Regions from separate parts of the Paraburkholderia sp. J69-1 genome, predicted to be linked through region 2. Evidence: riboswitches for the same ligand, from Rfam matches in the RefSeq annotation. Region 2 holds a riboswitch; each other region holds the start of a gene.
The links. A riboswitch is a leader RNA that binds a small molecule or an ion and turns the genes downstream of it on or off. The one in region 2 is predicted to bind glycine.
Positions count from the first base shown of each region.

Region 1: linked by a shared signal. The riboswitch ahead of U5A67_RS24065 (trimeric intracellular cation channel family protein) and the one ahead of gcvT (glycine cleavage system aminomethyltransferase GcvT) in region 2 are both predicted to bind glycine.
Region 3: linked by a shared signal. The riboswitch ahead of U5A67_RS06455 (D-amino acid dehydrogenase) and the one ahead of gcvT (glycine cleavage system aminomethyltransferase GcvT) in region 2 are both predicted to bind glycine.

Region 1 is NZ_CAJMZG010000013.1:208,898-219,415, forward strand. It holds gene U5A67_RS24055 (sensor domain-containing diguanylate cyclase) at 1-87, shown strand, start outside; gene U5A67_RS24060 (ABC transporter transmembrane domain-containing protein) at 131-1,918, opposite strand; glycine riboswitch at 2,054-2,143, shown strand; partial or broken gene U5A67_RS24065 (trimeric intracellular cation channel family protein) at 2,363-3,014, shown strand; gene U5A67_RS24070 (surface-adhesin E family protein) at 3,025-3,426, shown strand; gene U5A67_RS24075 (TAXI family TRAP transporter solute-binding subunit) at 3,442-4,542, opposite strand; gene U5A67_RS24080 (hypothetical protein) at 4,603-5,613, opposite strand; gene U5A67_RS24085 (hypothetical protein) at 6,464-6,766, shown strand; gene bcsD (cellulose biosynthesis protein BcsD) at 7,109-7,537, shown strand; gene bcsR (BcsR/BcsP family cellulose biosynthesis protein) at 7,611-8,162, shown strand; gene bcsQ (cellulose biosynthesis protein BcsQ) at 8,159-9,220, shown strand; gene bcsA (UDP-forming cellulose synthase catalytic subunit) at 9,226-10,518, shown strand, end outside.
Region 2 is NZ_CAJMZG010000004.1:348,918-359,435, forward strand. It holds gene gcvP (aminomethyl-transferring glycine dehydrogenase) at 1-1,944, opposite strand, end outside; gene gcvH (glycine cleavage system protein GcvH) at 2,015-2,395, opposite strand; gene gcvT (glycine cleavage system aminomethyltransferase GcvT) at 2,477-3,595, opposite strand; glycine riboswitch at 3,706-3,838, opposite strand; glycine riboswitch at 3,874-3,965, opposite strand; gene U5A67_RS09840 (hypothetical protein) at 4,234-4,602, opposite strand; gene U5A67_RS09845 (oxidoreductase) at 4,779-5,828, opposite strand; gene U5A67_RS09850 (UvrD-helicase domain-containing protein) at 6,218-8,308, shown strand; gene U5A67_RS09855 (c-type cytochrome) at 8,422-9,327, opposite strand; tRNA gene U5A67_RS09860 (tRNA-Arg) at 9,701-9,776, shown strand; gene U5A67_RS09865 (HipA domain-containing protein) at 10,041-10,518, shown strand, end outside.
Region 3 is NZ_CAJMZG010000003.1:155,749-166,266, reverse strand. It holds gene U5A67_RS06475 (chloride channel protein) at 1-164, opposite strand, end outside; gene U5A67_RS06470 (MarR family winged helix-turn-helix transcriptional regulator) at 252-671, opposite strand; gene U5A67_RS06465 (hypothetical protein) at 817-1,188, shown strand; gene U5A67_RS06460 (4-hydroxy-tetrahydrodipicolinate synthase) at 1,190-2,152, shown strand; gene U5A67_RS06455 (D-amino acid dehydrogenase) at 2,061-3,329, opposite strand; glycine riboswitch at 3,495-3,585, opposite strand; gene U5A67_RS06450 (porin) at 3,766-4,875, opposite strand; gene U5A67_RS06445 (GntR family transcriptional regulator) at 5,095-5,823, opposite strand; gene U5A67_RS06440 (GlcG/HbpS family heme-binding protein) at 6,001-6,426, shown strand; gene U5A67_RS06435 (amidohydrolase family protein) at 6,439-7,467, shown strand; gene U5A67_RS06430 (VOC family protein) at 7,469-8,380, shown strand; gene U5A67_RS06425 (fumarylacetoacetate hydrolase family protein) at 8,432-9,298, shown strand; gene U5A67_RS06420 (bifunctional 3-(3-hydroxy-phenyl)propionate/3-hydroxycinnamic acid hydroxylase) at 9,301-10,518, shown strand, end outside.

The sequences.
Region 1 (10,518 bases), on a different contig from region 2:
AACGGTTATCGCGAGGCATTCAGCGCCGCCGATCACGCGCTTTACGAGGCGAAAGATCGCGGGCGCAATCGCATCGAAATGGCGTGATGCTGCCGCGCGCATCACGCACTCCTCCAGTTAATTCGGAACGCTAACCGATATTTGCCGGTAGATCGCCCGGGCTCGTTTCGAACTGCAGCGCCGCAAGCTGCGCGTAAAGCGGCGAGCTTTGCAGCAGTTCGGCATGACGTCCCTGCGCGACGATGCGGCCATGTTCCAGCACGACAATGCGGTCGGCCTGTTGCACGGTCGCCAGCCGATGCGCGATCACCAGCGTCGTGCGGTTCTGCGCGGCGTTATCGAGGGCGGTCTGCACGAGGCGCTCGCTGGCGGCATCGAGCGCGCTGGTGGCTTCGTCGAGCAGCAGAACGGGCGGGTTCTTGAGGATCGCCCGCGCAATCGCCAGGCGTTGCCGCTGACCGCCCGACAAACGCACGCCACGCTCGCCCAGAAACGTATCGTAGCCTTGCGGCAATGCGTCGATAAAGCCGGCGGCTGCGGCCATTTCAGCGGCGCGTTGCACTTGCGCGAGGCTCGCGTCGGGCATGCCGTAGCGAATATTGTCGAGCACGCTGCCCGAGAAAATCACCGATTCCTGCAACACCACGCCAATCGACTGGCGCAGCGCGTTGAGCGAGACCTGTTGCGTGGGCACGCCGTTGATCGAAATCTGGCCGGACTGCGGATCGTAAAAACGCAGCAGCAACTGGAACAGCGTGGTTTTGCCCGCACCCGAAGGCCCGACCAGCGCCACATGTTCGCCGGGACGCACATCGAGCGTAAAGCCGTCGAGTGCAGCCACGCCTGCGCGCGACGGATACGAAAAGCTCACATTCTCGAAGCGGATGCCTTCGCCTTGTGCCGGCAGCGGCACGGTCGCGGCGGCTTCCACAACCGGCGAACGCGCGGCCAGCAGTTGCAGCAGACGCTCGGTGGCACCGGCGGCGCGTTGCAGATCGCCCCAGACTTCGGCGACCGCGCCCACCGCGCCCGCCGTGAATACTGCGTAAAGGATGAACTGGGACAACTGGCCCGCCGTCATGCGCCCGGCCAGTACCGCTTGCGCGCCCAGCCACAGCACGAACACAATCGCCGCGAACACGAAAACGATCACCACGGCGGAGAGCCCCGCCCGTGCGCGAATGCGCGTGAGTGCTGTTTCAAAGGCCGTTTCCACTGCGCCGCCAAAGCGCCGCGCTTCGTAATTTTCCTGCGTGTACGACTGCACGGTGGGCATGGCGTTGAGCACTTCGCCGGCCAGTGCGCTTGCATTGGCCACCTTGTCCTGACTCGCGCGCGACAGACGCCGCACGCGGCGCCCGAAAATAACGATGGGCGCGACCACCACGATCAGCGTCGCGATGATATAGGCGGATAGCACCGGACTCGTCGTCACCAGCATCGTCACGCCGCCGATCGTCAGCAGCGCGTTGCGCAAACCAAGCGACAGACTCGTGCCGACTACGGCCTGAATCAAGGTCGTATCCGTGGTTAGCCGCGAGAGTACTTCGCCGGTTTGCGTGGTCTCGAAGAATTCCGGGCTCATGCGCATGACGTGGTCGTAGACCGCGCGGCGCAAATCGGCCGTGACCCGCTCGCCAAGCCACGAAACCCAATAGAAGCGCAGGGCCGTCGCCGCCGCGAGTATCAGCGAGACGATAAAGAGCGCGATGAAATAGCGGTCGATATGCGTGCGCTCGCCGCTCGCGAAGCCGCGGTCGATCAGATATTTGAACGCCACGGGCAGCGCGAGCGTGGCGCCCGCCGATGTCAGCAGCGCGAGAAACGCCAGCGCCCAGCGCCCCGCATAAGGCCGCAGGAAAGGCAAGAGGGCGAACAACGGGGTGATGCGGGCGGAGCGGGGAGCGGCGTCTGGCATGGATTTCCTCGCCCTCGCGAGAGGGCATCGATGGGCGTTGAAACGCGATTATCGTTCAATGGACTCCAGGCCGTGCGCGGACATCGCATCGTCGCGTATTTGACACGAAGCTTTATCGACACCGATAATTGCGCCGACTCTTTCGTGGGAGAGAGAGGCCATCTGTGCCTCCGCCGAAGGCGCAAGCTCCCGGAATCGCTCAGGCACATGTACCACGAGAGAATTTCGCCGACTGGAGAGAGGCTGCGATTCACGCGATCGATGCGCGTGCAAGGATCGCGGTCCACCGAAGGGGCAGGCTCGTAACGAGCCCAAACTCTCAGGTAAAAGGACAGAGGGAGAGGCTTTCGAGGTGTGCATCGCGCACCCTGTTCTTTTCCAGGTTCTTATGCTTTTTCTGCTGTTGTCGTTCCCGCTGCCGCTCGTTTTACCGAGGTGCGCAGCATGCTGAATTACATCTATCTCCTTGCCATTACCGCCGAAGCCATGACCGGCGCGCTGGCCGCTGGCCGCCGCAAGTTCGACGTGTTCGACGTGTTTGGCGTTCTGGTGATTGCGTTCGTTACCGCACTGGGCGGCGGCACGGTTCGCGATATCTTTCTCGGCCATTTTCCGGTCGCGTGGACCCAGCATCCCGCTTATCTGTATCTCGTGCTGTGCGCGGGTTTGCTGACGATGCTGATCGCGCCATATCTTCGACATCTGCAAACGATATTTCTCGTACTCGATGCAATGGGTCTGATGGCGTTCACCTTGATCGGCTGCAATGTCGCTTTGACGATGGAATATCGCGTGCCGGTCGTGATGATGGCGGGTCTGGCGACGGGCATCGTCGGCGGCATATTGCGCGATGTGCTGTGCAATCGCGTGCCCATTGTGTTTCGCCACGAGATGTATGCGAGCGTTTCGCTGCTGACGGCGGGGCTTTTTCTGCTGTTGCGCAGCGCCGGCGTCGATACCGATCTGAATACCGCCATGAGTTTTATGGCCGGTTTATCCTTGCGCCTGACCGCGCTGGCGCGGTTGGCGTTTGCCGGTTTTTGCACTGGCTCAACGCAGCAATGCAGGAGGAAAGCGTGGCGCGTTGCACGATTGATTCCATCGCAGTGAGCGTCGGGAAATTCGCCGCCACGACCGGCTGCATGGGTTTGCTGTTTTACGCGGCTGCGGCCCACGCCGTGCAGTGGCGCGTGCTCTCACACGATTCCGGCGCGACGATCTATTACGACGCTTCCTCGATTGCCGCCGAAGCAGGCATCGTCAAGGTGTGGACGCGCACAGAGTTCGACCCGCCCAATCTGATTGGCGCGAAGCAGGAAACCCACGATCGCGCCTTATTCGCGTTCCGCTGCACGGCGCGCAAAGTTGGCCTGGCGAGCCTGCTGGCCTACGATGCGAACGGCGATGAAATCGCGCGGGCGGTCGAACCGAAGATTCGTTTCGAGCAGGTCGACCCCGTGGGGCCGGCCCGCACGTTGATGAAGATCGCCTGCGCTTCGCGTGGATGAAGCCTGCGTTTCGCTTCACTTGCCGCAAAGCAGCAGCAGGCGCTCCTGATCCGAACACGGCCGGCCATTGACCACCTGCGCGGGGGCGCGTGGCTGCGCGCCCGCACCGGCGGCCGCCTGCGTCGCGGCGCGATGCGCGAAGCACGCCTTCAGGCGCCGCTCGACCGGCTGATAGTATTGCCATCCCCTACCGAGTCCAGGCAGTTCCAGCTTGACCTGTTTCCATTTCGGATGGCCGTGCTCCTGCAGATTGTCGAAGTTCACGCAGAGCGAATCGGCAAAACGCCGCAGATTGCCGACCGTATCGCGCAGGTTGTAATCGTAGGTGACGAGAAAGGCTTTGACCGTCCACGTCGGCACATCTTCCTTGAGCCAGTTCGGGTAGCTGGAGGTGTGAATCGTCGCGGGGAAATAGGTTTGTTTCGCGCGCGCGGTTTCCGGCGCGGCCGGATCGACGTGCAGGAAACGGATCTGCTGCAGCAGATTCGGATTCATGTCGGTAAAAAGTTTCGCGGGCTGACCGGCGACGATAATCGCCACGTCGATCTTCTTGACGATCAGCGCGGCCAGCGCATCTTCGTTGCTCAGATGCTGCGCGTTCTGATCGGGAATCGGCTGGCCGAACATCAGGCGATACAGCGTGGTGGCCGATTGCGCCGTGCCGCTGCCGATCAGCCCGACGCTCATGACCTTATCCTTGATCTCGTTGATGCTCTTCATCGGCGAATCATTGCGGACGACGAAATAAATCTCTTCGTCGTAAAGCGGCATGATCAGACGCAATGGGCGAATCGTCGTGCCGGCGTCCTGATTGCCGGAATTGGCCATATCGACATAAGCCTGATAGACATCGGACTGCACGAGCGCGAGTTTCACGCCAGGCTCGAAACGCATGCGCTGCACGTTTTCCGCCGAGCCTTTCGAGGGCAGCACTTCCAGATCGATGCCTGCGGGCTGCGCGACCCATTTGGCGAGATCCTGGCCGATCTGGATATACGTGCCGCGTTCCGGCCCGGTCGTGATCTTGTAGTGCGCGTCAGCCGCAGCGGCTATGGCGAACGCCGAAAAGAGCAGGGCGATCAACCCCGCCATTGCCGCTAGAGTCGTCTTCAGCATGGTCACTCTCCCGCATTGGATGTGATGGACGGCAGATTGCGATCGGGTTGGGGCGCGAGGTCATTGGGTATTGCCGGGCTGTGCAGGAGACTTCCAGCCGTTTTGCAGAATGGCGCGCTCGCGCGCATCCGCGCCGCTGTCGTTCGCGGCGGCGGGCGTGTGTGTCGGGTTGGGCGCGCTGGCTGCAGGAGCCGCAGCGCCCGATGCAGCCGGTGCCCAGGCGGTCGACAGAATCGCGCGCTCCATCAACGACTGCGCCTGCTGGCTGCTCGAATCGATGGCGAGCGCTTCGGAGGCCTGTTGCTGCACGCAGCCCCAGTCGCGCTGGTTCACGCAGCGGTCGGCGTTTTGCAGCGCGCTGTCGCGCCGTTGCTCGCGCGCGGCGATGTCGCGCTGGATGGCCAGCGCGTCGCTGTTTTGCGCGTCGTGTGCGAGTGCGGCTTCGTCGGCGGCTTTTGCGTCAGACAAATCGTTGGTCGCGAGACCGGCGTGCGCCGCGCGCAGGCTATCGGGCACGTCCTTGAATTGCGGTACGGCGACGGGCTTGGGAACGTCGGCGGGTGGGGTATCGGCGCTCGAATTGGTGCTTGTCGAATTGGTGTCGGTCGAACTCGAACGGCTGCGTGGCAAGTAGGGCAAAATCTTTCCGACCAGCGAATGAATGCCCTGGCCTTCGCCCGCATCGCCCGCGTCACCTGGCTTGCGCGCGCCGCCAAGCATCAGATACGCCGCATACGCAAGCGCCAGAAACAGCAAAACAAGCAAGAGGATTTTAGGGAAGGCGCGCCGCTGGATTTGCCCGGGTGCGTGTTCGAGCGCGGCGTGGTGCTGGTAGTCGGCCTTGATGGTGGGATGATCCGCGGGCGTCACGGCATTCTGCGCAGGCGGCGCACCGGCGCTGCTGCCGGACGTCGCGACAGCTTCGGAGCGCGAGCGCACGCGCAGCGCGGCGCGTTCGAGCGGACGGCTCGCCCCGCAGTACGGGCAGCGATCGACGTACTCCTTGAGCACGCCGCCGCAATGCCTGCACGCGGCGGGCAGACGCTGGGCACGGGTAATGTCAGCTGACATGCAGTAGCCCCACCGTGATGACGATGCTGCTTAGGCACGGTCAAGTCGGCATGCTCAGAATCGTCGTTGATGCGATCGCCGGGCAATCGCGAAACTCACGATCTACATGCGCAGGAAAGCGGAGGGGCCGGACCGCGCGCCACCGCCTGTAAGAAAATATGGGTGGTTTCCCACATTGAGTCAATGGCCGTTGTTACCTACCGCACATAAGTATCGATAAGGCGGGAGCCGCGACGCTCGCACGGCATTTGTTCATAGGAATGACGCGTTGCTCGCGTAATCGCGAATCAGATAGATTTCTTCAGAATTCATCTGCAAACGTTTGCAATGAATCGATGCAAACAATCTCATGGCTCATCGCGGGAAATTCATCAAGCCGTTGCATGATGGTGATATGTAAACTCCGGGAAGTTTTTCGAATTTTTAAATTGGCCGAAGATGGTAAGCAGTCCGTTGCATGATAGTATTTTCATCGACTGCAAATTCATGCGGCATCGGTCATTCAAAGGCTGGGCGCAATCGAAATGCGAATATTAAAGCTGCCGCTTCGTTCGAGACGGCAGCTTTTTTGTGCACGCATCGGCGCGGGGAAGTTTGTCGATGTGTGTTCGGTCCAGATGATCAGACTGGCAATCTGGACGCCAGCTTATAAAAGATAATCCAGTTTGACCTCATGCCTCGCACGCATGCCGGGTCACAATAAAAAATGAAAACGACCGAATTCATGTTTCGTATTCCGGGGCACGGGAACGAAGCATTGCGCTACAGCGTGATTGTCGTATCCGGGATCAGTGTTGGATTCATTCGAATCGGCTCTGCAGAAAAGCCTTTTTCGCTCTTGGTGCCGCGCGTGCATGACGAAACGTTTGCGCATGTTCCCGCCGAACATCTCGCGCGACTGGCCATTGCCCAGGCGATCTATACGGAACTGTTCGACGCGCATCCGCCAGGCGCCATCGATCTGGACGTGCACGGGCCGCTCTGGGACGGCGATCTGGAAAGCGGGCAATGGCGGCATGACAGTGCGCAGGAGGCGGCTGCGCCTGTTGCGTCGCTCGACTACGTGCAGTCAGAACCGGCGCAGAAAGCCATATTCGTCGCGCCGAGCGAGCCGCTTCTGGACCCGGATGTGGCGATGGCAAGCGGCTCGTAACCGAACACGCAGCGTGATTTGCAGGACTCGTCTGACGAATATGACTGTGCGCCTGGACACTTATATCCTCAGACATTGCCCCTTTTGCATCCGCAAACGTTTTACCGATTATTTTGTCGCGTCGACGTAACAAATCGGGTGCTGTTGCGAGATTAAAAAAATAAACATCGAGAGAATAATCAGTATAATCCGCCCCGCGCGCGTGTTTGAATCGACGTCCTTGCCGGATCATCTCAAGGTACATCGCGCGTATCGTCGGTCACGGCCCGAATGGTGCTCAGGGCCGTTTCTATCAGTTCCGCTTTGCAATGTGCGCCTGCCTGCAAGGCGCACGGATATGTCATGAATTCCATGCCTGCACCGCAATGGCGACCGTTCCTGTCGCTCTTTACGCAAGAGTTGACGCAAAACCTGACGCCCCGGCTCCTGACCCAGCTCATGCGTAGCGCGGGCGAACAATTCGGCCGTCAATATGCGCTCGCGCCGTCCGGCACGGTGGCCGAGATGCAGGCGGCGATGAATCGGGTCTGGAGCGAGTTGGACTGGGGTACGGTCGAAATTCGCGAGGCGCAGGACTGGCTGGTGCTCACCCATTACCACGCGCCGCTCAAGGCGGCGTTTGGCCCGGAGAATCTTCCATGGGCCGGGGCGTTTCTGGAAGGCGCCTACGAAGCATGGATGCATCAGCTGGGTGCCGATTCGCAATTGCGGATCACCACGGCCGGACCGGCGGATGCATCGGGGACGATGGTTTTTCTATTCGGCAAGTAAAGAACAGCAAGTTGTGCGAGAGGCGCGTGGCGCCGGTCGGTGGACCGCACAACGAATACGACGGGGTCGGCGCATGAGCGGTGCATCGGACATTGCGAATCTCTTCGAGGTAGCGGGCGGAAATCCGGCGCAGTACCAGGAAGTGGAAAGAACGGAGCAGATGCAAGGCTCGCGTGGCCCGTGGTCCGCGTCGGATACGACCGATGCCGATGCCGCCGCGCAGCCGCTGTTCGCGTGGACGCTGCCCGATGCCGCGTCCGAACCGCCGCCGGTCGTGCCGGAGGCTGGCGACGCGGTGGTGCTGCAGGCGCAGGTGCAAGCGCAGGTCCAAGCTCAAGCGCTGCCCGAAACTGTTGCGATCGAGCCGCAGGTTGCCAGCGCTGCGCAGCCGGAAATCGCGCCGCAACCGGTCATCGTTCAGGCTGAATCCGCCATCGTCGAGACTGACACTGTAGCCGCCGCGCCGCTGTCCGCTGTCGAAGCGCCCGTAGTGGCGCCCCAGCCGGCCACACCTCAGCCGGGCGCATGCGCCGCCAGTCAACCGGCGCCGCTCGGCAGCGTGTTCGCACGCCTGCTCGCGCGCAGCGAGCCGCGTTCCGATGCCTCACCACGCGGGACGCCATGATCGTAGTCGCAGTCGTTTCCGCAAAAGGCGGTGTGGGCAAGAGCACGATAGCGGCCAACCTGGCTGTCGAACTGACCCGTCGCGCCCGAACGGTGCTGGCGCTCGATCTCGATCCGCAAAACGCGCTGCATCTGCATTTGGGCGGCAAGCCGGAGGCTTACTTCGGCCTGTCGCGCGCGAGCGTGGGCGACACGAGCTGGCGCGTGGTCTGCGAACGCACGGCATCGGGCGTGAGCGTGTTGCCTTTCGGTCAGCTAAATGAAAGCGATATGCAGGCCCTGGAGCGCCGTATCGCCGACGATCCGTACTGGCTCTCGCGCCACCTGCAGAGCCTGAAGCTGCCCGACGACGCGCTGGTGTTGCTGGACACGCCGCCCGGCGTATCGAATTTTTCGCGTCAGGCGCTGGGCGTGGCCGATCTGGTGATTTCCGTCGTGCTCGCCGATGCCGCGTCCTACGCAACGCTGCCGCAGATCGAAAATCTGATCCGCCGTCACCACGGCAAGCGCGAAGCCGTCTGTCTGATCAATCAGGCTGACGATACGCGTGCGCTGTCGCGCGAAGCGGCGGAACTGATCCAGCGTGCGCTGGGCGAGCGCGTGCTTGCGCGCGTGCGCGCCGACCGCGCGGTGAGCGAGGCGCTGGCGCAGGGCAGAACCGTCGTCGAATCGTCGCAGGAAAGCGTGGGGCGCACGGATCTGATCGCGTGCGCCGATCGCGTGCTCGAACTGTTGCCGACACTGCGCGTGCCAACCGCGGCGATCGACATCGCCACGCAGGCACGCGCACAGCAGAGCGAACAATCGACCGAACGATCAACCGCACAATCAACCGAACAATCGCCGGAACACGCCACCGGACAACTTCAGCCGACGAACGCCAAAGGCGTTAGCGGCAGCGAACCCGCCGTCAGCATGAGACTGGCCGACGACGAGCGGCGCGCCGCTGCACCCGCCGCATCGGCGCGAAAAACGGGCGTGATCCGCGTGATGGCCGTGTTGTCGGGCGTGGTTCTGGTGCTGCTGATCGCGCTTTGGATCAGGGCCCGCCAGGGATAATTGCTATGGCACAGATCGAACACAAGCCGCTGCCGCGCAGGCAGCAACCCGCCGGGTCGGGGCAGAGCGACGACGCCGGCGACTGGGACGACAAGCTCCTCGCCACCGGCACCTCGCTGCTTTCGTCGGGCTGGGCGCGCGTGGTCGTGATGCTGGCCGCCGTAGGGCTGTTCACGTCCGCGATGACGGTCCATCTGGCTTTGTCGAAGCAATGGATCTTCGCGATCATGTGTATGGTCGTCGCGTGGTTCTTGAGCCGCATTCGCGGCCGCGTGCTGACGGTGTCGCTGGTCGCGCTGTCGGTGTTCATGTCCATGCGCTACCTCTACTGGCGCATGACGCAGACGCTATCGTTCACGAGCCCGCTCGACATGACCTTCGGCTATCTGCTGCTTGCCGCCGAATGCTATGCCGTGCTGATGCTGCTGTGCAGTTACTTCCAGACGCTCTGGCCGCTGCATCGCCGCCCCGTGCCGCTGCCCGCCGACACCTCGCTCTGGCCCACGGTGGACGTGTTCATTCCCACCTATAACGAGCCGCTCGAAGTGGTGCGGCAGTCGGTGCTGGCGGCGACGCTGCTCGACTGGCCGGCCGACAAAATGCGCGTCTATCTGCTCGACGACGGCCGCCGCGAAGCATTCCGCGCATTCTGCGCCGAGGCCGGCGTGGGCTATCTGACCCGCCCCGACAACCAGCACGCCAAAGCGGGCAACCTCAACGCCGCGCTGGCGAAAACCGACGGCGAATTCGTCGCCGTGTTCGACTGCGACCACGTGACCACGCGCTCGTTCCTGCAGGTCTGCATGGGCTGGTTCCTGAAAGACCCGAAGATGGCGATGGTGCAGACGCCGCACGTGTTCTATTCGCCGGACCCGTTCGAACGCAACCTGGAAACCTTCCGCAAGGTGCCCAACGAAGGCGACCTGTTTTACGGCGTGCTGCAAAACGGCAACGATCTCTGGAACGCCGCGTTCTTCTGCGGATCGTGCGCGGTGCTGCGCCGTTCCGCGCTCGACGAAGTGGGCGGCGTGGCGACCGAAAGCGTCACCGAAGACGCGCTGACCGCGCTCAAGATGAGCATGAAGGGCTACAACACGGGCTACCTGCCGATTCCGCAAGCCGCCGGTCTCGCCACGGAAAGCCTCGGCCGCCACGTTGGGCAGCGCATTCGCTGGGCGCGCGGCATGGCGGAAATCTTCCGCCAGTTCAATCCGCTATTGATTTCGGGCCTGACGCTGCCGCAGCGGCTCTGTTATCTCAGCGCGATGATGCACTTCTTCTTCGGCCTGCCGCGCATC
Region 2 (10,518 bases):
CACCACCACGACCTGCATGCCGGCCATTTGCGCCGATGCCGGGTTCGTGCCGTGCGCCGAAGCCGGAATCAGGCAGACGTTGCGGTGCGCTTCGCCGCGCGAGGCGTGGTACGCCTGGATGATCAGCAGGCCGGCGTATTCGCCTTGCGAGCCGGCGTTCGGCTGCAGCGAAACCGCGGCGTAACCGGTCGCGGCCACCAGCATCTGCTCGAGCTGATCGACCATTTCGCGATAACCGACGGTCTGTTCGGCGGGCGCGAACGGGTGAATCTGGCCGAACTCGGGCCACGTGACCGGCAGCATTTCCGACGTGGCGTTGAGCTTCATCGTGCACGAGCCGAGCGGGATCATCGAGCGGTCGAGCGCGAGATCCTTGTCCGACAGGCTGCGCAGATAGCGCAGCATTTCCGTTTCCGAATGGTGACGGTTGAAAACCGGGTGCGCGAGGTAGGCGCTTTCACGTGCGAGCGCGGCCGGGAACGTCGCGTTCGTCGCGTTCGCCGCGTTCGTCGCAGCGGCAAGCTCGGCGTCCAGCTTGTCGACCGACGGCGTTTCGCCCGCGAACGCGGCTTGCGCGAACACGGCGAGCAGGTCGGCCAGATCGGCGCGCGTCGTGGTTTCGTCGACGGACACGCCCACGCGCGTTTCGCTCACGCGGCGCAGGTTCATGCCGCGTGCGAGCGCCGCGTCGTGCAGCGCCTGGGTGCGCGCGCCGGCTTCGAAGGTGAGCGTGTCGAAGAACGACGCGTTGGCGAGCGTGTAGCCCAGTTGCTTCGCGCCGGCCGCGAGGATCGCCGCGACGCGGTTCACGCGCAGCGCGATGCGCTTCAGGCCTTGCGGGCCGTGATAGACCGCGTACATGCTCGCCATGATCGCGAGCAGCGCCTGCGCCGTGCAGACGTTCGAAGTGGCCTTCTCGCGGCGGATATGCTGTTCGCGCGTTTGCAGCGCGAGGCGCAGCGCCGGGTTGCCGTTCGCATCGACGGTCACGCCCACGAGGCGGCCCGGCATCTGGCGCTTGAATTCGTCCTTCACCGCGAGATAAGCGGCGTGCGGGCCGCCGAAGCCCATCGGCACGCCGAAACGCTGCGAGTTGCCCACGGCCACGTCCGCGCCCCATTCGCCGGGCGGCGTGAGCACGGTGAGCGCGAGCAGATCGGCGGCGGCGATCACCGCGCCGCCTGCAGCGTGCACGGCCTGGGCGAGTTCGCGGTAATCGCGCACATCGCCGTTCGCGCCCGGGTATTGCAGCAGCACGCCAAAAGCGCCTGCCTGCGCAGCGTCAGCCGCCGGACCGACCTTGACTTCGATGCCGATCGGTTTTGCCCGCGTCTGCACGACTTCGATGGTCTGCGGCAGCACATCGTCGGCGACAAAGAACACGTTCGACTTCGACTTGCCCACGCGCTGCACGAGCGTCATGGCTTCGGCGGCGGCGGTGGCTTCGTCGAGCAGCGAGGCGTTCGAGATCGCCAGACCCGTGAGGTCGACGATCATCTGCTGATAGTTGAGCAGGGCTTCGAGGCGGCCCTGCGAGATTTCCGGCTGATACGGCGTGTAAGCCGTGTACCAGGCCGGATTTTCGAGCACGTTGCGCAGGATCACGGCCGGCGTATGCGTGTCGTAGTAGCCCTGCCCGATGTACGAGCGGAACACCTGGTTCTTGTCGGCGAGCGCGCGCAGGGCGGTGATCGCTTCGGCTTCCGAGCGCGGTTGCGCGAAGGGCCCAAGCGGCAGCGTTTCCTTGCGGCGGATCTGCGCCGGAATCACCGCGTCCATCAGCGCGGCGCGCGAGGCAAAGCCCAGCGCATCGAGCATCGCCTGCTGGTCGGCCGTATCGGGGCCGATGTGACGGGCGGCGAAGGCGTCGTGGGCTTCGAGTGCCGCGAGCGAAATAGCCGAGGGCGAGGTGTTCATCAGACGATCCGGGTGTTCGAGCTTCATGAAATTTCCTGCCGGCGGGCGGCGCGAGGCCCGTCAGGAGCCTCGCGCCGCCGCGCCGATGCGGTTGGGGTTAAGCGCCGATTGCCTTTTCGTAGGCGGCGGCGTCGATCAGCCGGTCAGGCGTGGCGTCTGCGGCGGGCTTGATCTTGAAGAGCCACGAGTCATAGGGCTCGCTGTTGACGTCTTCCGGGGTATCGACGAGTTCGGCGTTCGACGCGACGATCTCGCCCGCGACCGGTGCGTAGATGTCCGAAGCGGCCTTGACCGACTCGATCACGGCGACCGCTTCATCGACGTGGACCTTGCGGCCGGGTTCCGGCAGTTCCAGGAAGACGATGTCGCCCAGCGCCTGCTGCGCGTGATCGGTGATGCCGACGGTCAGCGTGCCGTCGGCTTCGGTGCGGACCCACTCGTGCGATTCGGTGTATTTCAGATCGGCCGGGATGCTCATGGTTGCTCCAGTGCGTGGTTGCTTATAGGGCTTGAAAAGAGGGAGGCGTGCGCGGCGTGAAGCCTGTCTATGCGGACAGGATCAGGCGACCATTACCTTGCCGTTGCGCACGAACGGGAGTTTTACCACGCTTGCGGGAAGGGCCTTGTCACGGATCTGCACCTGCACGGCGTCGCCCGGCTGCACGCCCGCGGGCACGCGCGCGAAGGCGATCGATTCCTGCATCGTCGGCGAGAAAGTGCCGCTCGTGATCTCGCCTTCGCCCTGCGCCGTGAGGACCTTCTGGTGGGCGCGCAGCACGCCCGCGGCCTTGCCGTTTTCCTTATGCAGGATCAGGCCGACGAAGGTCGAACGCGTGCCATTGGCTTCGAGCGCGGCGCGGCCGGTGAAGTCGCGCGGCTCTTTCATGTCGACGGTCCAGGCGAGGCCCGCGTCGAGCGGCGAAACGCCTTCGTCCATGTCCTGGCCGTAGAGATTCATGCCGGCTTCGAGGCGCAACGTGTCACGTGCGCCCAGGCCGCAGGGCTTCACGCCCTGGCGTACCAGCGCATCCCAGAGTTCGCAGACGGCGGCGGCCGGCACGACGATTTCGAAGCCGTCTTCGCCGGTGTAGCCGGTGCGCGCGATCATCAGCTCGCCGAACGGCGTCGCTTCGATCTTCGCGGCATTGAAAGGCTTGAGCGTTTCGGAGGCGCTGCGCGAGGAGGGCGCAACCTGCCAGACTTTTTCGCGGGCGTTCGGGCCCTGCACGGCGACGATCGCCAGATCGCGGCGCGGCGTGATGGTCAGGCCAAAGCCGCCTTCGGCGTTGAGCTTGTCGAACCAGGCGATGTCTTTTTCGGCGGTGCCCGCGTTGACGACGGTGCGGAATGCATCGTCGGCGAAGTAATAGACGATCAGGTCGTCGATCACGCCGCCTTCGGGGTTGAGCATGCAGGAGTAGAGCGCCTTGCCCGGCACCGTCAGCTTGGCGACGTTGTTGGCGAGCGCGCGGGCGAAGAACTCGCGCGCCTTCGCGCCGGCGAAATCGACCACGCACATGTGCGAGACGTCGAACATGCCGGCGTCGGTACGCACGGCGCGATGCTCGTCGATCTGCGAGCCGTAGTTGACGGGCATGTCCCAGCCGCCGAAGTCGACCATACGGGCATTGAGCGCGCGGTGCGTGTCGTTCAGCGGGGTGCGTTTGAGTTCGGTCATGGGGCCTCAGGCGGTCGCGAGGTTTCGTGCGGAATTCACGTGATTTCGCGCGAAAACGAAAAAGGCCATGCAGGAAACGCCGCCGGCACAATGCCCGTGGTCGTTTCCTGCATGGCCCCTCTGTCCTCGATACCTGAGAGATTGCGCCTCGAAAGACGCGCGCCCCTTCGGTGGGCAGCCTGAACGTCCGGGTGCGTTACGATCCGCGCCGCCGTCCTACTGCCGCTCTCCAGAGTTGCGGACCTGAGTGCCGATTCGCCTGTGGCGATCCAGCGGTCCGGCGCGCACGGTCCTTTTGCCTGAGAGTTTGTGGGTTGCCCCTTCGGCGGCGCCATCCGACTTCGACGGCGCGCTCTCCCGACGCGCGCAGCGATTGTGCTGGACGCCGTGGGGCTGTGTCAATCCGGAAAAAATGGGTTTCGGGGCGGCGGGTAGCTACGCGCTAAAGGCTGCGATGGCCGCCTGGCAAGGGTTTGCGCGAGGGCGTTTGTGCTCGCCGTGCTCGCGCAGACGGGCGATTTTTGGCTTGCGATCTGGCCCGCTTGGTTCGTTTGGTTCGTTCGGTTCCAGCGCGCGCGCAAAAGAAAACGGGCCGCGCGAAGGCGGCCCGTTTCGTCAAGCGATGCGCTGCGGCGGATTTATTCGCCGATCGCGCGCGCCGCCGTATCGAGTTCCTGATTCAGCACGTGCTGTTCGTCGCCCGAAATGCCGCCGCCATGCTGGGCGGCCATGTCATGCGCTTCGCCGCGAATGGTGTCGAGACGGTGATGCAGCGCGCCACCCTGGGGCGGCGGGTAGTAGCCCTGATTCACGCGGTTGTCGATGCGATGGCTCAGGTTGTCGATGCGCGCATCGATTTGATGCAGACGGTCCACGGCCACTTCATGCGGATTCGGGCCGCTGCGTACCGCGGGCTGGTTGACGACGCACGCGGCGAGCGTCGAAACCAGCGCGCTCGCGGCGGCGAATTGAACGGTACGGCGGAAGGCACGGTTGATACGGGTCATTGCTTCGACTCTCCTTGTGGTCATTGCTGCTCTTTTTGGCGTTGTACGTCGGCAAACGTCCCGCGCGCGCGGTGCGATGACCGCGCGGCTTGCGGCAGATGTAACCGTTTGTATGGACCTTTCAGCCGCGTCGGCGGACTGCAAGGTAGCGACGCTCTAGCCACAAGCCTCAAGGCTCAGGCAGCACGCGAAAACGCGATCGTGCGGCCTTCGGCTGCGCTTTGCATGGCCAGTTCGACGATCGTCATCACGTCGATGGCGTCCTGCGGGCTCACCGGGAACGGCTGGCCGTCGCGGATCGCGGCAGCCAGCGCGCGGTACAGATCGGCGTAATTGCCGGCTGCGTTGGGCACTTCGCGCTCCGACTCCTGGCCGTCGTCGGCCATGGTGTGCAGGCGGCCGGCCTCGTTGCCAGCGCCGAAACCGGGTTGGCCGGGGCGCAGGCCCGCCTTCAACTGGTCTTCCTGGGTATCGAGGCCGTTCTTCAGGTAGCTGCCGCGCGTGCCGTGGATCGCGAAACGCGGCGCGTAGGCGGCCAGCGCGCTTGCGTGCAGTACGGCGTCGAGACCGTCGTAACGCAGCACGATATGTGCGTAATCGGGCGCGCTGGCGTTGTCGCGGCGCGTGTGCACGAAGGCCGTCACCGCTTGCGGCGCGCCGAACAGGGCCAGCGTCTGGTCGATCAGATGCGGGCCGAGATCGTAGAGCAGGCCGCCGCCGCGCGTGGCGTCCTCGCGCCAGCGCTGACGCACCAGCGGGCGGAAGCGGTCGAAGTGCGATTCGTAATGCGTGACGCGGCCAAGCTCGCCGTTTGCGATCAGTTGTTTGACGGTGAGGAAATCGCCATCCCAGCGGCGATTGTGGAAGGGCGCGAACACCAGACCGCGCTGCTTCGCGATGGCCGCGAGCGTGCGCGCCTCTTCGGCGGTGAGCGTGACGGGTTTGTCGACCAGCACATGCTTGCCGCGCTCCAGCGTGCGGCGCGCGAGCTCGTAATGCGTGTCGTTGGGCGTGGCGATGACGACGCATTCGATGGCGTCGAGTGCGAGCAGCGCGTCGATATCGGGCACGATCGCGGCGTCCGGGTAATCGGCCTGCGCGCGCTCGGCCTGGCTCGTGGCGATGGCGGCAAGCGTGGCAGCGCCGCTATGGGCGATCACGGGAGCGTGGAAGGTCTGGCCGGCGAAGCCGTAGCCCATCAGGCCGATTTGCAGCGGTGCAGTCATGAAGCGCGTCCTCTTTCCAGCGGTTTGCAGAAGGTGATGCAGCGGTGATGCAGCATGCCCGGCGGCAGCGCGGGTAGCGTGGCCGCAGGCGGAGGCAAGGGGCTATTTTGGCACGCACGACGCCGCGCGTGGCGGCACGCAAGGGACAGATGAGCCGTGGCGAGCGGGCCTAGGGCGGCCATTAGCGGGGTGACATCGGCAGGGCGGCCGGGCGTGTTAACATCGCACCTCTCGCGCGAGAGGCCCGGCGCGCTGAACCAGCCGCGCCCTGGTTGTTTCGCCTCTCGCCCGCGCGGCTCGCCGCGTCTGCGCCGTCCAGCGTCGCAGACAGCGCGAACGAAGCCCGCGCCTCCCAGCCGTAACCACCCGTTTTTCACTTCCAGGCAACGATGTCCGCAGGTCTGAACCCCGCCCAAAACGAAGCGGTGCGCTATCTCGACGGTCCCTGTCTCGTGCTCGCCGGCGCGGGCAGCGGCAAGACGCGCGTCATCACGCAGAAGATCGCGCACCTGATCGAAGCGAAAGGCTTCGAACCGCGCCATATCGCGGCCGTCACCTTCACCAACAAGGCCGCCGCCGAAATGCGCGAGCGCGTGGGCAAGCTGCTCGAAGGCAAGACGCTCACGACGCCCGGCAAGGAAGGCCGCAAGGTGCCCGCTCATCAGCTCACGGTCTGTACCTTCCACTCGCTGGGCGTGCAGATCTTGCGTCAGGAAGCCGAGCATCTGGGCCTCAAGCCCCAGTTCTCGATCATGGATTCGGACGACTGTTTCTCCATGATCCAGGAGCAGGTGGGCTCGACCGATAAGGGTTTTATCCGCAAGATCCAGTCGATCATTTCGCTCTGGAAGAACGGCCTCGTGATGCCCGAGGAAGCGCTTGCGACCGCGTCGAACGAAGACGAACACCAGGCCGCCATCGTCTACCGCAACTACATGGCGACGCTGCACGCCTACCAGGCGGTGGACTTCGACGATCTGATCCGCCTGCCCGCCGAGCTGTTCGCGAAGAACGAACAGGTGCGCGAGCGCTGGCAGAACAAGCTGCGCTACCTGCTGGTCGACGAATACCAGGACACCAACACCTGCCAGTACGAGCTGCTCAAGCTGCTGGCGGGCCCGCGCGCGGCGTTCACGGCCGTGGGCGACGACGACCAGGCCATCTACGGCTGGCGCGGCGCGACGATCGAAAATCTGGCGCAGCTCGGCAAGGATTATCCGAAGCTGCACGTCATCAAGCTCGAACAGAACTACCGCTCGACGGTGCGCATTCTGACAGCGGCGAACAACGTCATTGCGAACAATCCGAAGCTGTTCGAGAAGAAGCTCTGGTCCGAGCACGGCATGGGCGACACGATCACCGTCACGCCCTGCAACGACGAAGAGCACGAGGCGGAGTCGGTGGTGTTCCGGCTTTCCGCGCACAAGTTCGAACGCCGCGCGCAGTTTCGCGACTACGCGATCCTGTATCGCGGCAACTTCCAGGCGCGCATCTTCGAACAGGTGCTGCGCCGCGAACGCATTCCGTACGTGCTTTCGGGCGGCCAGTCGTTCTTCGATAAAGCCGAAATCAAGGACATCTGCGCGTACCTGCGCCTGATCGCCAATCACGACGACGATCCCGCTTTCATCCGCGCGATCACGACGCCGCGCCGGGGCGTGGGCAACACCACGCTCGAAGCGCTCGGCTCGTTCGCGGGGCAGGCGAAGGTGTCGCTGTTCGAGGCGGTGTACATGGGCGGCATCGAGGCGCGGCTGTCCGCGCGCCAGGTCGAACCGATGCGCGTGTTCTGCGACTTCATGCAGCGTCTGGCCGAGCGCGCGCTCAAGGAACCGGCGACCGTCGTGCTCGACGACCTGATGGACGCGATCCACTACGAGGCCTATCTGTACGACGCCTTCGACGAGCGCCAGGCGCAGTCGAAGTGGCAGAACGTGCTGGAATTCCTCGAGTGGCTCAAGCGCAAGGGCACCAAGCCCGAGCAGGAGATCGGCGAAGACAGTGAAGCCACCGGCTACGACAACACCGACGGTCTCGCCGATACCGGCAAGAACCTGATGGGCCTGATCCAGACCGTCGCGCTGATGTCGATGCTCGAAGGCAAGGAAGAAGACCCGGACGCGGTGCGCCTTTCGACGGTGCACGCGTCGAAGGGGCTGGAGTATCCGCACGTGTTCCTGGTGGGCGTCGAGGAAGGCATCATGCCGCACCGCGGCGGCTCGGAAGACGACATCATCGACGATTCGCGCATCGAGGAAGAACGCCGCCTGATGTACGTGGCGATCACGCGTGCGCAGCGCAGCCTGCATCTGAACTGGTGCAAGAAGCGCAAGCGGGCGCGCGAGACGGTGGTGTGCGAAGCGTCGCGCTTCATCCCCGAAATGGAACTGGACGACGCGCCGCCGCCGACCGCCGAGGAAGCGCCGATGTCGCCGAAGGACCGGCTGGCGAGCCTGAAGGCGTTGCTGCAGAAGGGCTGAGTTTTACGACGCTAAAACGTAAAGGGCCGCATCGATCGACGATGCGGCCCTTTGTTTTTCTGCGCCTTCTACGTGTTCTACGTGTTCAGCGCTTTCTGCGATGCGCGGCAGGCTTACTTCGCGGCGCTCACCATGTAATCGACGGCGGCTTTGACGTCGGCGTCGGAGGCGTTGGAGCCGCCTTTCGGGGGCATCTGGCCTTTGCCGTGCAGCGCGTAGTTGTAGACCGTGTCGATCGGATCTTTCAGACGCGGCGCCCAGTCGGCCTTGTTGCCGAACTTCGGCGCGCCGAGCACGCCCGCCGCGTGGCAGGCCTGACAGACCTGGGTGTAAAGCGCCTTGCCGGCCTGCGAGGCGTCGGCGCTTTGCGTCGCGCCGCCTGCCGGTGCCGAACCGGTCTGGGGAATCGCGGCGATCGCTGCGGCCGCCGCCGAGGCTTGCGCGGCGTTGGCGTCTATCGCACCGGAGGCCGGCGCTGCGGCCGCCGCACCCGACGCGGCGTTGGCTGCGCCCGGCGCGGGCTTCGGCGGGTCCTGGAAGTTCGCGCCGCCGTGGTTCGCCATATAGGCGACGGCGAGGCCGATCTCGTAATCGGAATAATCGTCCGGGCTCGTGCCGCCGCGCGCGGGCATCGCGCCCTTGCCGGCGAGCGCCGTGTGCCAGAGCGTGTCGTAGCCCTGCGCGATGCGCGGCGCCCAGTCGCCCGCATTGCCGAACTTGGGTGCGCCAGCCGCGCCGCTCGCATGACACGCCGAGCAGACCGCCTGATAGACCTGCTCGCCGGTCTTGTAGACGCGCGGCGCATTGGCGTCGCGAACCGACACCTGCGCGATGGGCGCGATGCGGCTGGTGACCTGCTGGACGGAAAGCTCGTCGGTGCCTGCGCCGGTGCGCGTCGTGTTATCGACGTAGTACGCAAGCAGAATGATGATGACGATGGGGACGGCAAACCCGGCAATGACAGCGGCAATCAGCTGGCCGGGCGTTTTGATCGGGGCTCCGTGGGGTGCTTCGCTCATGCTTGTCTCGTCTCCCGTTGGTTTTTTGGTGAGCGGTACAGCAGGACGGCATTAGCCTTGCGATTGAGCAAACAGGGACGATTATAGACGCAAGGTTTCGCCGCCGGTGGCCGCGCGCGAGGGGTGTTCAGCGGGCGTTTACCCGAAGCCGGTGCGGCTGGCGGCGGGTGGTTTTGCAATTCGTGACGGATCATCGGCCGGGATCGTCGCGCTTCTTGCCGCATTGTGCCGCGAGCCGCGCCGCTCAAGGCTTCAAAAGGCCGCCAGGTGGACGCCGTCATGGAAACCGGGTATTCTCTCGGTCTCTTTGACGTTGCTATCTCCCCGTGTTCATCGGGCTGATCGCAGCGCTCGAATGGCAATAAATGGCAACGCGCCCGTAGCTCAATGGATAGAGTACTGCCCTCCGAAGGCAGGGGTTGCTGGTTCGATCCCAGCCGGGCGCGCCAAAAAGGACAAGCCTTGCCGCGTTTTTCGCTGCCATCCTAGTTGAGGATCCCGGAAGCCGGGCAGTGTGAGGGCGAATCAGCGCAAACTATTATTAAGCCCGCAGTGGTTCGACGCGGGCTTTTTTACGCGCGCATTGTTTGCATGGAACGGCACAGAGAAACCAGCTGGAGCACGCATGTTTCAGATACTTCAAGTTCCGGACGACGCTGCCGAAATCACCGAGCAATTGGGTACGAAATACAAGTTGGTTCGAGGATGCCAATTTGGGTCGTTCCCTATTCAAAGAGGGCCGGCCCAACACTGGTGAGAACTGGGCTGAGCGACTTGCTGCGGAACTCGCGCTTGTGATCGGTTTACCCCACGCGTACTATGAGTTAGCTCAGTTTCGAGAGCGGGCAGGGGTAATTAGTAAGAGTTTTGTGCCTGATGACGGACGTTTGATTCATGGCAATGAACTGATTGGTGCTGTTGGCACTGAGACGGCTAACGCGGACCGGAAGTTCTACCGTGATCGAAGTCACACCATCACGCGGGTGTTTTCGTACTTCCGCGCGGTAACGGACATTTTGCCGCCTTTTGACTTCGTGCCATTCGATCGCGTGGAAACAGCAATCGACGTGTTCGTGGGATATCTCTTGTTTGATGCGTGGATTGCTAACCAAGACAGGCACAGTCAAAACTGGGGACTGGTGCGGGGATACGGCAGAGATACGCACTTGGCGCCTTCGTTCGACCACGGGT
Region 3 (10,518 bases), on a different contig from region 2:
GCGGTCATCTTCAGGAACAGGTCGTAGCCGTAGTCGATCAGCCGCGCGTAGAGCACCGCGACGAGACCCGTCACGACCGCGCCGAGCCAGAACATGCCGAAATAGAGCCAGCGTCGCTGGCTGCGCAGGATGGCGCGGCGGTCGATAAGGGTCAGGATTCGCATAAGAGCGCTGGGAAAATGCCGATTAAGGCATATTGTGACATAAATTTTAACGTCACCCAGGCCGCGCGGGCAAAGCGAGGCCTGGTGCTACTCGGCGGCTTGATCGAAGACCCAGCGGAACGCGCCGTACAGCGCCTTGTGCTGGGCCGCGAGATCGAGCAGGAAAGACTCGCCTTTGGGCGTGAGATGCACCTGTACCTGACGGCGATCGGCGGGATCGGTTTTACGCGTCACGAGTCCGGCCGATTCGCAGCGAGAAACCAGCGCGGCGGTGCCGTTGGGCGCGGCCTGCAGGCGTTCGGCCAGTTCGCCCACGGTGGCCCATTGCCGGTCCGGGAAGCCGCAGACATGCAGCAGCAACTGATATTGGAGCGTGGTGATGCCGGCGGCATTGGCGATTTCCTCGGACGCGCGCAGGAATTTACGCAAGTCGTAGCGGAAGGCCGACATGGCTTCGAGGTCGTGCTTGTGCGGAAGCGTGGGGCGGGCGGGTTTGGCGGGGTTCATCTGTGCTCCTAGGTGCGTTGCCGGCTGTGCTGTACAGGTGCCAGCACGGCCAGCCGCCAGGAGGTTACCACGCGCCTGCATTCACGGTCTTTGCGGCGCTGCCCATGATTTTTACGCCTGCTTTACGCGAAGCCCGATACGCTGCTTGTCATCGACACAACGCACGCTTGCCGTGCCCAATCGCATGCAACACGCTCATTCCGTAGCGGTTTCTTCGACGCTTCCTGTCCTGCGCCGTTCGAGCGCCGCCGTTCTGCCGTTTCGCGCGCCGCGCGCGTGGCTCGATATTGCGCTCGAAGGCAAAACACTGGCCGATTCGCGCGCAAATCTGGTGGCGCTGCTGCATTCGGCATTAGGTGTCTATGTGACGCGCACGTGCGAGCGCGGCGAGTCGGTGATCGTCCGGCTCGATATCGCGCCCGAGGATTTCGGCTTCACCTTGCATACGCTGCTGGGTGTCGTGCCGGAGGCAACGGTGAGCGCACTGCGCCCGCGCCACGACAGCGAGGCGAACTGATATGTACAAAGGAATCTGGCTGCCGCTCGTGACACCGTTTCGCGAAGGCACCGTGGACGTGGCCGCGCTCGAAGCCTTGACGGAGCGATCCGTCGATAGCGGAATCGCAGGGCTCGTCGCATTGGGGACGACCGGCGAGGCGGCCTTGCTGGACCGCAGCGAACGCAGCACGGTGATGCAGGCGATTACCGAAGTCGTCGCGGGACGTATTCCCGTGATCGCAGGCGTGGGCGGTATCGACACGGCAGATTTCGTCGATGAAATCCACCGGCTGGAAGTCTGGGATCTGGCCGGCTATCTGGTGAGTGCGCCGGCGTATCTGTGCCCGAATCAGGCTGGGCTGCTTTGGCATTTCACTCAGACGGCTCAGGTCACCGGGCGCGATATCGTGCTTTACGATGTGCCGCATCGAACTGGGGTTGGTATTTTTGCGGAGACAGTTTCCGAATTAATACGTATTCCTAATATCAAGGCAATCAAGGCAATCAAGGCATGCGCGCGCGAACGCTTCGATGCGTTCGGCGCGCTACCCATCGCCATGTTGTGCGGCAACGACGATGCGTTTCTCGATTGCCTGCGTGCAGGCGCAACCGGCGGCATTCTGGCGAGCGCCCACGTGTGTGCCGATCTGCTCGCACACGTGCAACAGCTTTTCAACGCAGGGCAGGCAGAGGAAGCAACGCAGTTATTCGCGCATCTCGAACCGGTTCTACGGTTGCTATTTGCCGCGCCCAACCCCAGCGCAATCAAGGCGATGATGTCGCTCGACGCAAGCCTGCGCGCCGAAACGCGCATGCCCATCACACCCGCCGACGAGACTCTCGTGCGCCGCCTCGCAGCGGCGCGCATCGAACTCGACGAATTGCGGGCGCTTATCGGCCAGCCGCAGCCGCCTGCGCAACAAGCGGCGCACGCGTTGCTGCGACGTCTTCGTCAACCAGCGACGCGACAGCATCGGCCGTAGCCGCCGAAAGCGTCCAGCCCAGATGCCCGTGCCCCGTGTTGTAGAAGACGTTGCGCTGCCGCCCGCGTCCGACCTTCGGCAGCATGCTGGGCAGCATCGGCCGCAGACCCGCCCACGGGATCACGCGCGAAGTCGAGATCGCAGGGAAGTGCTCACGCGCCCAGCGCACCAGCGGCTCGATGCGATCCGAGCGGATATCGCGATTCGCGCCATTGATTTCTGCCGTACCGGCGATGCGAAAACGATCCGCGCCCAGCCGGCTCGTGACGATTTTCGCCGCGTCGTCGAGCAGGCTTACCCACGGTGCGGAGGCGCGGCTCGCTTCGTCGTCCAGACACACGGTAATCGAATAGCCTTTCACGGGATAAACGTTGACGTGATCGCCCACCTGCGCGGCCAGAGCGCGGCTGCCTACACCCGCGCAAATCACGACGCGGTCGAATGTGGATGTCGAAGGCAAGGCGTCGCGCACGGAAGCGATTTCAACCTTGCCGCTTGAAGCATCGACGATCGATTGCACGCTTGTGTCATATTGAAACGCCACGCCCAGACGCTCGCAGGCTTGCGCGAGACCCCGCGTGAATTTATGAATATCGCCGGTGGAATCGGATTCAGTAAAGAAGCCGCCGAAGAAGTCGCCCTGAAGCGTGGGTTCGATAGCGCGGATTTCGTCGGGCGTGACGGCGCGCCGGTCGAGTCCGCCTTCGCGCAAGAGCGTATTCACTTTCGTCGCGGCATTGAATTCCTTTTGCGTTGCATAGAAGTGCAAAATACCGCGCTGTTCGTGATCGAAATCGATGGACTCTCTTTGCGCAATCGAAAAGAGATGTTCGCGCGCCGCAATGGCGAGCCGCACCGTTTCGATCGTGTTGCTGCGGTAGTTTGGAATCTGGCGCAGAAACTCGCCAATCCACGAGTATTTATGCCAGTTGGGGCGCGGATTCATCAGCAGCGGCGCATCGCGCCGCATCATCCAGCGCAGGCCTTTTAGCACCGTGGCGCGGCTGTTCCAGACTTCCGCATTGCTGGCGGATAGCTGGCCGCCGTTCGCAAACGACGTTTCCATCGCGGCATAGCGGTGACGATCGATAACGGTGACGCTATGGCCGCGCCGTGCGAGTGCATAGGCGGTGGTGACGCCGGTAATGCCGGCGCCGATAACGGCGATTCGTGACATGACATGGTCCAGAGTGCGTGAAGCGCATTAGGCATCGCCGGCCGATTGCAACCGGCGCCGATGCCCCATCTGTCCATGTACCTGAGAGTTTCGCCTGCGTGCTTACGGCGCGCGAGGCTCCCCTTCGGTGGGCGCCATCGTTGCGATGCGCCGCTCTCCAGATGTTCCGGCTGCGTGGTCCTTTTGCCTGAGAGTTTCCGGGGCGGTTGCTCCGTCGGCGTCGTTCCGGTAGGACGATCTCTTCCATGCAGCGTGTGAGAACGCCTCAAGATTAGCGGGGCAGAGTGCTCACGGCAACCGCTTTTTCAAAATTCGCTCTGCGATGTTTCGCCGATAGATTTTCTATCGCGCAGCGCGATGTCGTTCTATCGGCACGCGTGCGGCACCGATTCGCGCGGCTTGCCCGCGGCATCCGCCATCGCTGTTAATCCGCGTATCAGAAGTTGTGCACCAGACCGATGATTTCCGTCGTGATGTTTTTGCCCGCGCCCACGGCGATGCCTGGGCCGGCTGCATCGGTCACGGTAAATGCCGTCGATCCGTGGTTGCGCACGCCCGCCACGCCCGCATAAAAGCCCGTGCGTTTCGACAGCAGATAGTCATAGCGCAAGGCCCACGAGAGCGCGTGGCCGTCGCCGCCCGAACGCAGCCAGTACTGGCCGAAGCTCGCCAGCAGCGAACCGCCCGCAACATGGCGGATCAAGGCGTTCACTTCGTAGAAGTCGTGATTGGGCGTGGCGTAGGCGCTCGAAATCGAACTGCTCACGCCGGTGGCGTTGCGGTGCATCTGATAAAGCGCGGCGGTTTTCACGGCGCCAAAATCGTATGACGCGCCGATCAGGTAATAGCGCCCGGTGCCGACTTGCGTGCTGGTCGTGAGCGTGGCGGTGGGCGCGAAACGCTGCTGCAGATAATCGACATCGGCGGAAAACGCGCCTGCCTTGAAGTTCATGCCAGCCGAAAGCGTGTCGCCCAGCGACGCCGGCACGCCGCCCGATCCGTTCGCGCCGCGTGCATAGAGCGCGCGCAGCGTGAAGCCCGCGATTTCCGGCGACACATAACGCAGCGAGTTCGCCGTGCGCGCGACCGGCACGAACACGTAATTGTTGGTGGCGTTGCCCCAGGCCAGCGCATTGAGTTCGCCGATCGAATAGGTCACGTAGCTCAGGAACAGCGGCGTGTAGTTGTTGCCCGCCTGAATCTGCCCGAACGGACCGCGGATGCCAACCCACGCCTCGCGGTTGAAGAGCGCTGTGCTGCTGGCCAACGCGCCCGAATTCACGTTGAAGCCGTTTTCCAGCTTGAAGACGACGGTATAGCCCGCGCCCAGATCCTCCTTGCCGAAGAAACCCCAGCGCGAAGGCGCGACGGAACTGGACGCTTCGCGCACGACGGTCTGGCCGCCCGTGTTGGCGACCTGGATGGCGGTATCGACGATGCCGTAGAGCGTGACCGACGATTGAGCGTGGGCGCAAGGCGTGCCGAGCGCGGCGGCGGCCAGCGTGACCAAAGCGGTGGTGGCGAAGGTTGCGGATTGGGGCTTCACGGTGTCTCCTGAATGGCGCCGTCGAAATGCAGCGCTCTGTGGAAACAAGAGTTTTGTGTACGAGCGAAGCTTGGTCAACAAAAAATATACAAAACTATCGAAAACACCAGGTTATGTATTCGATGGGCGAAAAACGCGCGAACGCGTTCCGTATGCCTCGAAGGGCGCACGGAACGGCTCTGGAAGGGGAAAAACGGGGAGCGCGCCTGGCCGGACGGCTTAGCGCGAAGGCGGGAACAGATCGGCGTCCGCGAGGATGATGTCCGCGGTCTGGCGGTAGTGCGTGGTCAGCAACTGGATGGCGAGCGCGGCGTCGCCGGCCACCACGGCGTCGAGCATCGACTTGTGTTCGGCGCCTTCATGGCGTTTGGGAAACACGCGCCGCACCGAAAGCTGGCGATAGCGATAAAGCTGGTCGGCCAGTTGCTCGCAGAAGTTGATGAGCCAGCGCGACTGGCAGCCGCCGATCAGCGCGCGATGGAATTCGCGGTGACGGCGCTCCCATTCGGGGTTCTCCTTGTACTCGCTGTCGCTGAGCGAGCGCGGCACTTTCGAAAGCCGGTGATAGGCCAGCACGACTTCCTCTTCCCACTCGACCGAGCGGCTTGCGAACGCCTCGCGCAGCGCGACTTCCTCCAGCCAGCAGCGCGTTCGGGTGATTTCCTGCAGATCGCTCGCGCTGATGCCGGCCACCGCGAAGCCGCGCTGGTCGCGCCGCTCCACCAGGCCGTCCGAGGTCAGGCGATTGAGCGCTTCTCGCACGGGCGTCTGTCCGGCCTGATACTGGTCGCACAGAAACTCGATCTGAAGCTTGCGCCCCGGTTCGAGCTTGCCGTCGAGCAGGTCGGCGCGGATGCGGTCATACAGGTTCGTGGCCAGCGTGGCGGCGCTTGCGCCGCCCGCGCCCGCGGGTGTCGCGGGATAAGTCACTGTGCGGGACAAGTTCACACCTCTGCAATGTTTCGTTTGCGAGAAAGTATATCCGATCCGCGAATGTTTCCTGCTGCCTTGCTAGGCTATGGGGTTTTCCCCATGTAAATACACAAAATTATCGACATCGACGTTTTGTATATATTATGATCATCGACAGATCGAATCGCTAGACGCATGCAGGAGACAGGAAAGATGGAGACGTTGACGCTGGATCAGGCCAACCGCATTGCCACCGCCGCGCTGGGCGCCGCCCGCCGCGACAGGTTGCGGCCGATGTCGCTCGTGTTGCTCGACGAAGCAGGCCACGTCAAGCTCGTGACACGCGAAGACGGCGCCACGCAACTTCGCACGGATATCGCCCAGGGCAAGGCCACCGCCGCATTCGGCATGGGCGTCAATACGCGCACGCTGCACGAACGCGCGAGCGGCAACCCGGTGTTCTTCAACGCCATCGGGCCCGCGAGCGGCGGCAAGTTCATCGCGCAGACCGGCGCGGTGGTCATCGTCGCGGCTAGCGGGCAGGTCGTGGGCGCGATCGGCGCGAGCGGCGGCACCGGTGACGAAGACGAAGCCATCTGCATCGAAGGCCTGCGCGCAGCCGGCCTCGCACACCGCTAGGAGCGTCGCGCAATGCAGACCGCTTATCGCTGCGCCTGCCACGGCATCGACGTTCACACGCATATCGTGCCCGCCGAATTCCCGCGCTATCTCGGCGCGCGGGTGCCGCGCGACTGGCCGTCGATGCAGGACGCGCACGCCTGCCATCGCCATGTGGTGATCGACGAGAAAATCTATCGCACGGTCGCCGATCTCTGCTGGGACACCGACAAGCGTCTCGCCGATATGGACGCGCAGAACGTGGCCATCCAGGCCATCTCGCCGATGCCCGAGCTGCTCTCCTACTGGATGGAGCCCGCCGACGCGCTGCCGCTGCTGCAATACCTCAACGACACGATTGCGCGCATGTGCGACGCCAGCGCGGGCCGCATGGTGGGGCTCGGCGCGGTGCCGTTGCAGGACGTCGACATGGCGATCCGCGAACTCGAACGCTTGATGCTCACGCCGGGTTTCGCGGGCGTGGAGATTGGCAGCAATATCAATGGTGCGCCCATCGGCGCGCCGCAATTCGAGGCCTTTTTTGCCGCCTGCGAAGCGCTGGGCGCGGCGGTGTTCGTGCATGCGCTGCGGCCCACCGGCAAGGAGCGTCTGGTCGGTCCGGCGCAACTGGTGCAGGCGCTGGCGTTTCCCACCGATGTCGGACTGGCGGCAGCATCGGCCATCACATCGAATCTGATCGTCAGGCATCCGAAACTTCGTATCGCCTTCAGTCACGGCGGCGGCACGCTGGCTTCGCTGCTGCCGCGTCTGGAACAGGCCAGCCACGTATTCGCGCCGTTGCGCGAATCGCTGGAGCAGACGCCGCGCGAGCAGGCGCGCCGCCTCTGGTACGACTCGCTGGTGTTCGACACGCCTACCTTGCGCCATCTCGTCGATACCTTCGGCGACACGCGCGTGATGCTGGGCACCGATTACCCGTTCGCGTTCCGCGAGCGCGACCCCGTGGGCGGCGTGCAGGCGCTCGGCCTCGATGCGGCCGCCGCCGAACGGCTCATCTATCGCAACGCCCGGGATTTCCTGGGCATCAGGAATGGAGCATGACATGACGCAGTGCCTCGTTACGGGCCTCAGAGGCATCGAGATCGGCGTGCCCGATCTCGAACTGGCCGCGCGCTTCTACGCGGACACCTGGCATCTCACCGAACTCACGCGCCGTCCGGAAAAAGTCTATTTTCGCGGCACCGGCGAGACGCATCACATTCTCACGCTGACACAAAGCGATCGCGCCGATGTGCGCGCCGTCGAATTCAGCGTGGCCGAAGTGGCGCATCTGGATACGCTCGCGCAGGCGATTGTCGAGCATGGCGGCCAGATCGTTTCCGGTCCTGCGCCCACGACCATGCCGGGCGCGGGCACGATGCTCGAAGCACTCGATCCGCAGGGCCGTGTGCTGCGCTTTATCGCGGGCGGCCGCAGCCATGCGAATACGGAAAGCGTGAAAGACCGGCCGATCAAGATCACGCACGTCGTCCTCAATAGCGAGAATGTGGCGGTGGCGCAGGCGTTTTTCGAAAACGCGCTGGGTTTCAGGCTTTCCGACCGCACGCGCATCATGGCCTTCATGCGCTGTTCGAGCGATCACCACAGCATCGCGCTGGCGGATGCGCAGGAGAACAGCCTCAATCACATCGCTTTCGTGATGCCGGATCTGGATTCGGTGATGCGCGGCGGCGGCCGCATGAACGATGCGGGTTATCCGATCGAGTGGGGCGTGGGCCGTCACGGTCCCGGCAACAACGTGTTTGCCTATTTTCTCGGACCGTTCGATTTCGTTATCGAATACACGGCCGAAGTGCAGCAGGTGGACGACAGCTATCCCACGGGCGGCCCGGAAGACTGGAAGTGGCCGCCGGGACGTATCGATCAATGGGGCGTGGGCCGTCACCCGTCCGACAAGCTGAAGACCGCGCAAAAGACCATCTTCTTTCGCCCGGCGCAAGTCGACGCAAGCTGAATAAAGAATAGTTCGCATAACAGATCAATTCAAAAGGTTAGATAAAACATCATGAAACTGGTTACTTTCCGTTCGGGCGATACCACGCGTCTTGGCGTTATCGATGGCGACGACGTCGTCGATCTCAACAAAGCCGATCCTTCCGTGCCCGCCGATCTGCGCGCCGCGCTCAAGGCCGGTGTCGATCTGAACGCGGCGGCGCAGCGCGCCATCGCCAGCGGCGAGCATCGCGCGCCGTATGCTTCGCTCGACCTCGCGCCGGTCGTGCCGGAGCCGGGCAAGATCGTCTGCCTCGGTCACAACTTCTACGATCACGCGAAAGAAGGCGGCAATCTCAAGCCGGTTTATCCGCTGATTTTCTTCCGCGGCGCCTCGTCGCTGATCGCGCATGAAGATCCGGTGATCCGTCCGCGCGTGTCGGAAAAGCTCGACTACGAAGCGGAACTCATGATCGTGATCGGCAAGCGCGCGCGTCATGTCAAGCGCGAAAATGCGCTCGACTATGTGTTCGGCTATGCGTGTTTCAACGATGTCTCGGTGCGCGATTATCAGAAGCGCACTTCGCAATGGACGATTGGCAAGAACTTCGACGGCACCGGCGCATTCGGTCCGTGGCTCGTGACCGCCGACGATCTGCCGCCGGGCGCCGAAGGCTTGTCGCTGCGTCTGATCCTCAACGGTCAGGTGATGCAGCAGGCCAGCACGAGCGACATGATCTGGGGCGTGGCCGAAACCATCGAGCTGCTCAGCGAATGTCTGACGCTCGAACCGGGCGATGTCGTGGCGATGGGCACGCCGGCCGGTGTGGGCTGGGCGCGTGAACCGTCGGTGTGGCTCAAGCACGGCGACCGCGTGGAGGTCGATATCGAACGCGTGGGCCGTCTGCAAAACACGGTGCAGGACGAACAGAGCGCATAACGATGGCGGCGAACAATCATTACGAAGTGCTGGTGGCCGGTTTCGGGCCGTCCGGCGCGGTGGCGGCGGGCCTGCTCGGCCAGCGCGGGCGCAAGGTGCTGTGCGTCGACCGTGCGCGCGAGGTCTACGACAAGCCGCGCGCGATTGCCGTCGATCACGAAATCATGCGGGTTTTTCAGGGCCTGGGCGTGGTCGAGCGCATTGCCGAACACGTGGCCGTGTTTCCGCCTTCGGAGTTTTACGGCGTCGACGGCCAGCTGATCAAGCGTATCGACACGGTGGCCAAACCCTGGCCGCTCGGTTACATGCCGACGATGGTGTTCACCCAGCCGCCGGTGGAAGCCGCGCTGCGCGAGCATGCGTGCGCGTATGAATCGGTCGAAGTGGCGCTGGGCACGGAACTCGTGAGCTTCGAGGAAACTGCGCAAGGCGTGAGCGTGCAACTGAAGGACGATGCGGGCAACACGCGCACGGTGACCTGCGATTACCTGATCGGTTGCGATGGCGCGTCGAGCACGGTGCGCACGCAACTGGGCATCGCCTACGAAGACCTCGTGTTCGACGAGCCGTGGCTGGTGGTGGATGTGCGCGTGAACGAAAGCGGCATTGCGAAGCTGCCGAAGACGGCGATCCAGTATTGCGAGCCGTCGCGGCCGTGCACGTATATCGTCGGTCCGGGCGGTCATCGCCGCTGGGAAATCATGCTGATGCCGGGCGAAGACCCGCGCGAGATGCAAAGCGAAGAGCAGGTGTGGAAGCTGCTCTCGCGCTGGCTTACGCGTGAAGACGGCGAATTGTGGCGCGCTGCCAGCTATCGCTTTCACGCGCTGGTCGCGCAGGAATGGCGGCGCGGGCGCGTCTTTATCGCCGGCGATGCGGCGCATCAGCAGCCGCCGTTTATCGGTCAGGGCATGTGCCAGGGCATCCGCGACGTGGTGAATCTCGTCTGGAAGCTCGACGCCGTGATGCAGGGCGAAGCGCAACCGGCGCTGCTCGACAGCTACGGCGAAGAGCGCGGCCTGCACGTGCGGCGCCTGACCACGCGCATCAAGGAGATCGGCAAGCTGATCTGCGAGCGCGATGTGGCGGCGGCGCGCGAACGCGATGCGCGTCTGCTGCGCGAAGCGGGCGGCGAAGTGAAGACGATCGCGCGTCAGGACATCGTGCCGAAGCTCGAAGCGGGTCTGCTCGTCAGCACGCAGCACGCGGCGAACGGAACG